DNA from 2 places in the Brevibacterium sp. SMBL_HHYL_HB1 genome. Region 1 is predicted to be linked to the other one. Evidence: predicted binding sites of a transcription regulator. Region 1 holds the regulator's gene; the other holds the start of a gene.
What was found. Region 1 encodes LexA, which represses DNA repair genes until DNA is damaged. Its sites were predicted from a motif close to TCGAACANNTGTTCGA; they were not measured.
Positions count from the first base shown of each region.

Region 2: IG171_RS13875 (HNH endonuclease signature motif containing protein) is a predicted target of LexA. The motif match lies at 1,282-1,297, and genes of this name have one in related genera.

Region 1 is NZ_CP062936.1:959,888-963,303, reverse strand. It holds gene IG171_RS04575 (histidinol-phosphate transaminase) at 1-535, opposite strand, end outside; gene IG171_RS04570 (LysM peptidoglycan-binding domain-containing protein) at 645-983, opposite strand; gene lexA (transcriptional repressor LexA) at 1,218-1,973, shown strand; gene IG171_RS04560 (ATP-dependent DNA helicase) at 2,142-3,416, opposite strand, start outside.
Region 2 is NZ_CP062936.1:2,999,823-3,003,238, forward strand. It holds gene IG171_RS13870 (NADP-dependent malic enzyme) at 1-629, opposite strand, end outside; gene IG171_RS13875 (HNH endonuclease signature motif containing protein) at 1,399-3,416, shown strand, end outside.

The DNA.
Region 1 (3,416 bases):
TCCCGGTCGGATTGTTCGGGGTGCAGAGGAAGACGATGTCGGGCTCGACCCGGGCCACCTCGGCGGCGACGGTCTCAGCGTCGAGGGTGAAGTCGTCCTTGCGGTCAGCGCTGAGCCAGCTGGCTCCGGTTCCGGTCGTGATCAGCGGGTGCATCGAATACGACGGCGTGAAGCCGAGCACGGTGCGCCCGGGTCCGCCGAAGGCTTGGACGATATGGCTGAGGACCTCGTTCGAGCCGTTGGCGGCCCAGATCATCTCGGGCTCCAGCGCGACGCTGTCACCGGCACGTTCGTTGATGGTGTTGAGATAGGTCACGAGGTGTTCACGCAGTGACGTGAACTCACGGTCGGGATAGCGGTTGAGTCCGGCGAAGTGGTCGTCGACGGCAGCGCGCATGCTGTCGATGACGACCTCGGGCAGCGGATAGGCGTTCTCGTTGACGTTGAGCTGGACGGGTACGTCCAGGTGCGGAGCCCCGTAGGGTTTGAGACCCACGAGGTCGGGGCGCACTGGCAGAGATTCGATGTTTCCCACGCGATCATTCTACCGAGAGGACCCCGCTGCCCCGGCGGCGGGTCGGACCGCGAGATGGGCCGGCGCCTCGTCTCCGCAGCCGTCGGCCGCGACGCGCGCCGGCCGAGCGTCAGCGGACGGGAACGTCGAGGGTCTGGCCGGGATGGACGGTCGGGGTGGACAGGTGGTTGAGCTCGGCGATATCGGCCACGACATCGCGGGTGTCGCGGTCGAGGTCGAGGTTCGAGGCCACGGTCCACAGCGACTGGCCCTCGTCGACGACGACCTCCTCGGCGTCGATGCCGATGGTCTCCGCCTCGGGTTCGGCGACAGCGGCGGCCGAGAACGACTGGGTGGCGAGCAGGAGCGCTCCGCCGATGACGACGGCGGCAATGAGCAGGGTTCTGAGAAGGCGCACCGCCTGGCGTCCACGGGTGGTCAGGCGCAGCCCGGTGTTCTGTGCAGACATCGCATTACCTCTTTCATTCGTACGATTCCACCAGCAATCGGTAGAACGTCTGTTCTATTCAACATGCCAATCGAACAAATGTCCAGTCCAACTCGAACATCTATGCGACAATGAGGAGGAACCAGCGTTGTTGATCGATCTGTCAGAACCATCTCAGTCGGCACTGACATGAGAATCTCCGCAGCGGAGATCGCGGCGTTCAGCGGCAGGGAATAGAACGAAGGGGAACGAGCAATGGTTCAGAACAAACGAGGCAGAGGCCGGCCTCGCAACGAGGATGTTGCCAGTGAGATCGCTGCCGCCCGCAGTGATGACGATGAGGTTGAGATTCCCGAGGGTTCGACCGGTGAGGGCGATTTCCGCCTCACTCCCCGTCAGCGTCTGGTCCTCGAGACCATCGAACGCGCCGTCGTAGCCAACGGCTACCCGCCGAGCATGCGCGAGATCGGCAAGGCCGCCGGACTCGCCTCTCTGTCGAGCGTGGCCCATCAGCTCTCGCAGCTCGAACGTCTCGGCTATGTCCGCCGCGATCCGAAGCGCCCGCGGGCCATCGAAGTGGTCAATCCCTTCGAAGAGGAGGAGGCCGAGCGGGCGAAGTTCGAGGAGCTGTCGAACAACACTGTCCAGGTTCCCGTCGTCGGTCGCATCGCCGCCGGCGGTCCGATCCTGGCCGAGCAGGAGGTCGACGATGTCTTCTCCCTGCCGACTCAGGTCGTCGGCTCGGGTGAGATGTTCCTGCTCAAGGTCATCGGCGATTCGATGATCGACGCCGCCATCTGCCATGACGACTGGGTCGTCGTGCGCAAGCAGCACACCGCAGACAACGGACAGATCGTCGCGGCCCTGCTCGACGGTGAGGCCACGGTCAAGACCCTCAAGCGCAAGGCCGGTCATCAGTGGCTGCTGCCGCAGAATGAGAACTACGAGCCCATCGACGGCACCTACGCCCAGATCATGGGCCTCGTCGTCGCCGTCATCCGCCGGCTCTGACCGGCACCGGTGTCGCCGGGTCTGAGGGACCGGCCCCGGCTCTGACCGGCCCGGCAGAGCGCCCGGATCCTGCCCCAACGCGAACGCCCGTGATCGCTTCGGCCACGGGCGTTCGCTCATTCCTGCCGCGCCCCGGGCGCCAAGCGGCCGCCGCTACCGCTCCACGCCTCATTCCTCGTCGGCGGCGGCCAGCCTGCCCAGGCTCGTGCGGACGAGTTCCGAATTCGTCGTCGGCCACATCCGCGGCATCGAATTGACGAGGAAGCCGGCGTATCTGGCCGACCGCAGCCGCGAGTCGAGCACCGCCACGACTCCCCTGTCGCCCGTCGAGCGGATGAGGCGTCCGGCGCCCTGGGCCAGGCGCAGGGCCGCATGTGTGGCCGACACGGCCATGAACCCGTTGACTCCGCGCTGATCGGCATCCCGTGCCCGCGCCTGCATGAGCGGGTCATCGGGGCGGGGGAAGGGCAGACGGTCGATGATGACCAGCCGGTTCGTCCGCCCCGGCACGTCGACCCCCTGCCACAGCGACATGCTGCCGAACAGGCAGGCCCGATCGTCCGCGGTGAACTGGGAGACCAGTGACGACAGCCCGTCATCGCCTTGGAGCAGGATCGGGAAGTCGAACGTCTCCCGCAGGTGCTCGGCCGCGGCGGTGGCGGCCGCCCGGGAGGAGAACAGTCCCAGCGCCCCGCCGTCCGAGGCCCGCACGAGCTCCTCGAGCTCGGTCAGCGCCTCGGGGCTCATCCCGCTGCGGCCGGGCCGGGGCAGGTGGGAGGCGACATAGAGGATGCCCTGTCTGCCGTAGTCGAACGGGGACCCGACATCGAGGCTGTCCCATTTCGGGGCGTCGGGTCCGAACAGACCCAATGAGGCGGCGACGGCGTCGAAATTCCCACCCAGGGACAGGGTCGCCGAGGTGGCCACCACGGTGGATTCGTCGAAGATGCCCGATCGCATGGTCCCGGCCACGCTCAGCGGGGCGATGACGAGGTTCGTCGTCTCCTTCTCCCGGAAGGTCGAGCGTGTCAGCCAGATGACGTCGTTCTTGCCCGGATCGCAGAAGCGTTCGGCCAGTTCGAAGATCTCCTGGCACCGGGCCTTGGCCATCTGCCGACCGGCATCGGCGTCCTCGGACTTGCCGCCGATGTCGTTGATGATCTGGCGTGCGGAGTCCCGGATCTGTGCCAGCGCGAGCCCGAGCGCCTCACTCATGTTGAGGATGAGCCCTTCGGGCACGCTCGACTGAGCGCGTTCGAGGGCCGCCGCGGCCGAGTCGAGCAGGGACACGACACCGTCCTGGACCGGGGTGTGCCGGCGCACGGAGCTCGTGGCCGCCTGCAGCATGCTCGTGTTGATCTGCCCGGACAGGGCGTTGGTCACCCGGTCCTTGAGCTCGTGCGCCTCGTCGATGATGATGACGTCGTGGTCGGGCAGCACGGA
Region 2 (3,416 bases), 2.0 Mb from region 1:
GCCGCCCCTGCCCCGGAGACGACGACCCGGATCGCGTCGAAGGGCTTGTCGACCACGCGCAGCGCGTTCGTCAGCGCCGCGAGGACGACGACGGCGGTGCCGTGCTGGTCATCGTGCATGACCGGGATGTCGAGGGCTTCCTTGACGCGGTCCTCGATCTCGAAGCAGCGCGGCGCCGAGATGTCTTCGAGGTTGACCGCGCCGAAGGTCGGGGCCATGCGGACGATGGTCTCGACGATCTCATCGGTGTCGTTGGTGTCGAGCACGATCGGGATGGCATTGATGCCGGAGAAGCTCTTGAACAGGGCGCACTTGCCCTCCATCACCGGCAGCGAGGCGGCCGGGCCGATATCGCCGAGGCCGAGCACGGCCGAACCGTCGGAGACGACCGCGACGAGGCGGCCGGTCCAGGTGTGCGTGCGCGCCATCTGCGGTTCGTCCTTGATCGCAGTGCAGACCTTGGCCACGCCCGGTGTGTAGGCGATCGAGAGATCCCGCTGAGTCTCCAGCGGACTCGTGAGCTCGGCGGACAGCTTGCCACCTTCGTGCGCGGCGAAGATCTCTTCATCGGTGATCGGAGCCTGCGAGTTCTGGTCGGATGAGGTGGTGTTCTGGGCGGTGGTCGTCATGGTGGATCCTCGTGGTCGTGCGACGGCAGGGTCGAGCCGATGCCGTCGGCTGTGATCGTCGAACCGCCGGGGCCCGAAAGGTGTCTCGACCCGCTTGGGCCTCTCGACCCGCAGTGGGCGTCGACCCGCTGGGGGCGTTCCAGCCGGCAGGGGCGTCTCAGCCTGCATGGGCGTGAGACCGGCGGTCGTAACGAAGAACTCGTCACCAGTGAAGGTTGAGCGGTGACGTCCGCGCGACCCGTGATGCTGACCCTAGGTGAAGGGCGACACGGTTGCGCGCTGTGCGGATACGGCTCGCATGAGGCGAGTACCGACCTCGTGGGTCGCATCCGGCAACCCGAACAGCATAACCGATGCCTGCATCCATTTCACGCAAAAATTCGTCAAAATCCGCGACGGCGAACCGCCTGGATGGCATATTCTCCAGACCTTTGGACGGTCTCGGCGGTGACGTCGAGCCTGCACGAGGGCGCGAGGAAGGCTGGTCACGCCCGTGGGGATCGTCCGGAATCGGTTGGCCTCGTCCCCTGGGTACGGGGTCGGATGACTGCAGCCCGATATTCGCCGAGGCGGCTCCGTGGTCTTCATGTCAGTGCCGTGTGCAACGATGGACAGACAACGAAATCACATAGCGGACGAACTCGAGAACTATTCGAAGATATTCTCTTTTTACTATAGTAATTCGAACTTTGATGATCTAACATAGAGTTAGAAGCTTTTCAAATCAGCTCCACCCCCGACAACGAAGTCCGAGGCAGGTGAAAACGCCATGAAGAGCACCACTGACCAACCAGGCCCGTCGCACGAGGCCGAGCCGACCCAGCCGTCACCCCGTTATGCCATCCGCTTCGAATCGAGCATGACCCGGTTCGCGGAGCTCACCGCCGCCTCGGACCGCGCACACTTCGCGGTCCTCGAATCAGCCGCCGGAGTGGTGCTCGAGCAGATTCTGCTCAACCTCGACTTCGCCGTGCCGGACGGTTCCGGCCCCTTCCGCTGCGAGACGATCGCGGGAACACTGGCCCGCCACAACGCAGGTGCCGAAGGCGAGGACGCTCCCCGCGTCCGAACCGCCGACGCACCTTCGACGGCGGTCGTCGTCTACGACGGCGCATTCGCCCGCGCACAGAAGGCCGCGGCCGAAGAAGCCGCCCGACAGGCGCTTCCGGAGTTTCCCGAGTTCGATTCCCGCACGTGCTTCGCGACGTGGGTCTACGAGAACGTGGCGTCCGAGGACCTGCTCGAGATCTCGACGGCGCTCGGCACCAACACGCCCCGCACCTACCGCCAGCTGTCGGAGGCGATGACGATCCTCTATGGTCTCCCCCGCTTCGCCGACAGGGTCCGCTCGGGCGAATTCACCCACGCCCACATCACTGTCGTGTCCCAGCTGTGCCGCAACCTCGCCTTCGCCCACCTGCCGGAAGTCGATTCCTTCCTGGCCACCAAGCGGGCCGACACCACGTGCGAGACGCTGCGTCGGGCGCTGAGCAAGAAGATCAGCCTCCTCGTGCCGCCGATCGACTTGACCGAGATGGCCACGACGCGCCGCCGCGTCGATGTCGAAGGAAGCAAGGACGGCTCGGCCAGCCTCATCGTGAGCGGACCCTCGGCCGAGATCTACTCCTGCTACAACCGCATCCGGGCCATGGCGCGTGCCGTCCACGGAAAGAACAAGACGACGTTCAATCTGCCTGCGGGGATGGAACTCAACGACGACCGGACCATCGACCAGCTCCAGTACGACCTGCTGATCAGGCCGGTCCCCGAACTCAGCGTCAAGGTCGTCTCCGTCGACCCGGTCACCGGTATACAGACCACGAGCGAGGCTCCGCTGCTCGATGACGACGGCGAGATCGCGCCCGGGGTGGACTCAGACGCCGGGCTCGCGGACTTCGCCGAAACGGTGGCACGGACAGCACCCACGCACTCCGGCTCGGCCGGGCCTTCGTCCGCGAGCTCGGGCACGACAGCGCAGACGCATGCGAACGCCGAGCAGTCCGACGACCGCTCAATCGGCTCGGCTTTCCGCCCCGACTCCGGGGACGGCTTCGGCCCCGTCGAGTATTGGGTGAAGCTGCGCATGCCCACCAGCCAGTGGTGGCTGTCGCAGCAGGCCGCCACCGTCGCAACCGTCCCCTTCCTCACCCTGACCGGTGATTCGGACCTGCCCGGCACTCTGGACGACGGCTCACCGATTCCCGCCGAGGTGGCTCGCACGATCGCCGGTCGGTCGAAGACCATCCAGCGGATCCTCACCGATCCGGCCACCGGCACCCCGCTCGACGCGAAGGCCACGAGCTATCCGGTGCCGAAGGACCTGCGGAAGACCTTGATCGAGCAGTGGAACTGCTGCGCAGCGCCCGGCTGCACGCGGACAGCGGAGAAGTCTGAGATGGACCACGTCATCCCGTTCTTCCACCTCGATCCCCTCAAGGGTGGACTGACACGATTCGGCAACATCCAGCCTGTATGCGCCAAGCACCACGCGCTCAAGACCGCCGGTCTCCTGAGGGTCACTATGCCCAATTCCTGGGAGCTCGACTACGAGTTCAGGCACGGGCTCTCCACCAAGGTCACGCCTCCCGACCAGCCGGTCAACATTGCCCAGGCTCTCGAGTTCGCGGCCTTGGCCGACATGCGCCCGGAACGTTGGCGGGTCCCCCGACAGATGGTTCCACCAGCACCGACGGTGTTGGAGCTGATGCCCGGCGAATCGACGATTCGCCAACGCGACGAGGCCAAACGCCTCGCGGAGGAGAAGTCTGCCAAGAACCGGCGACTGTC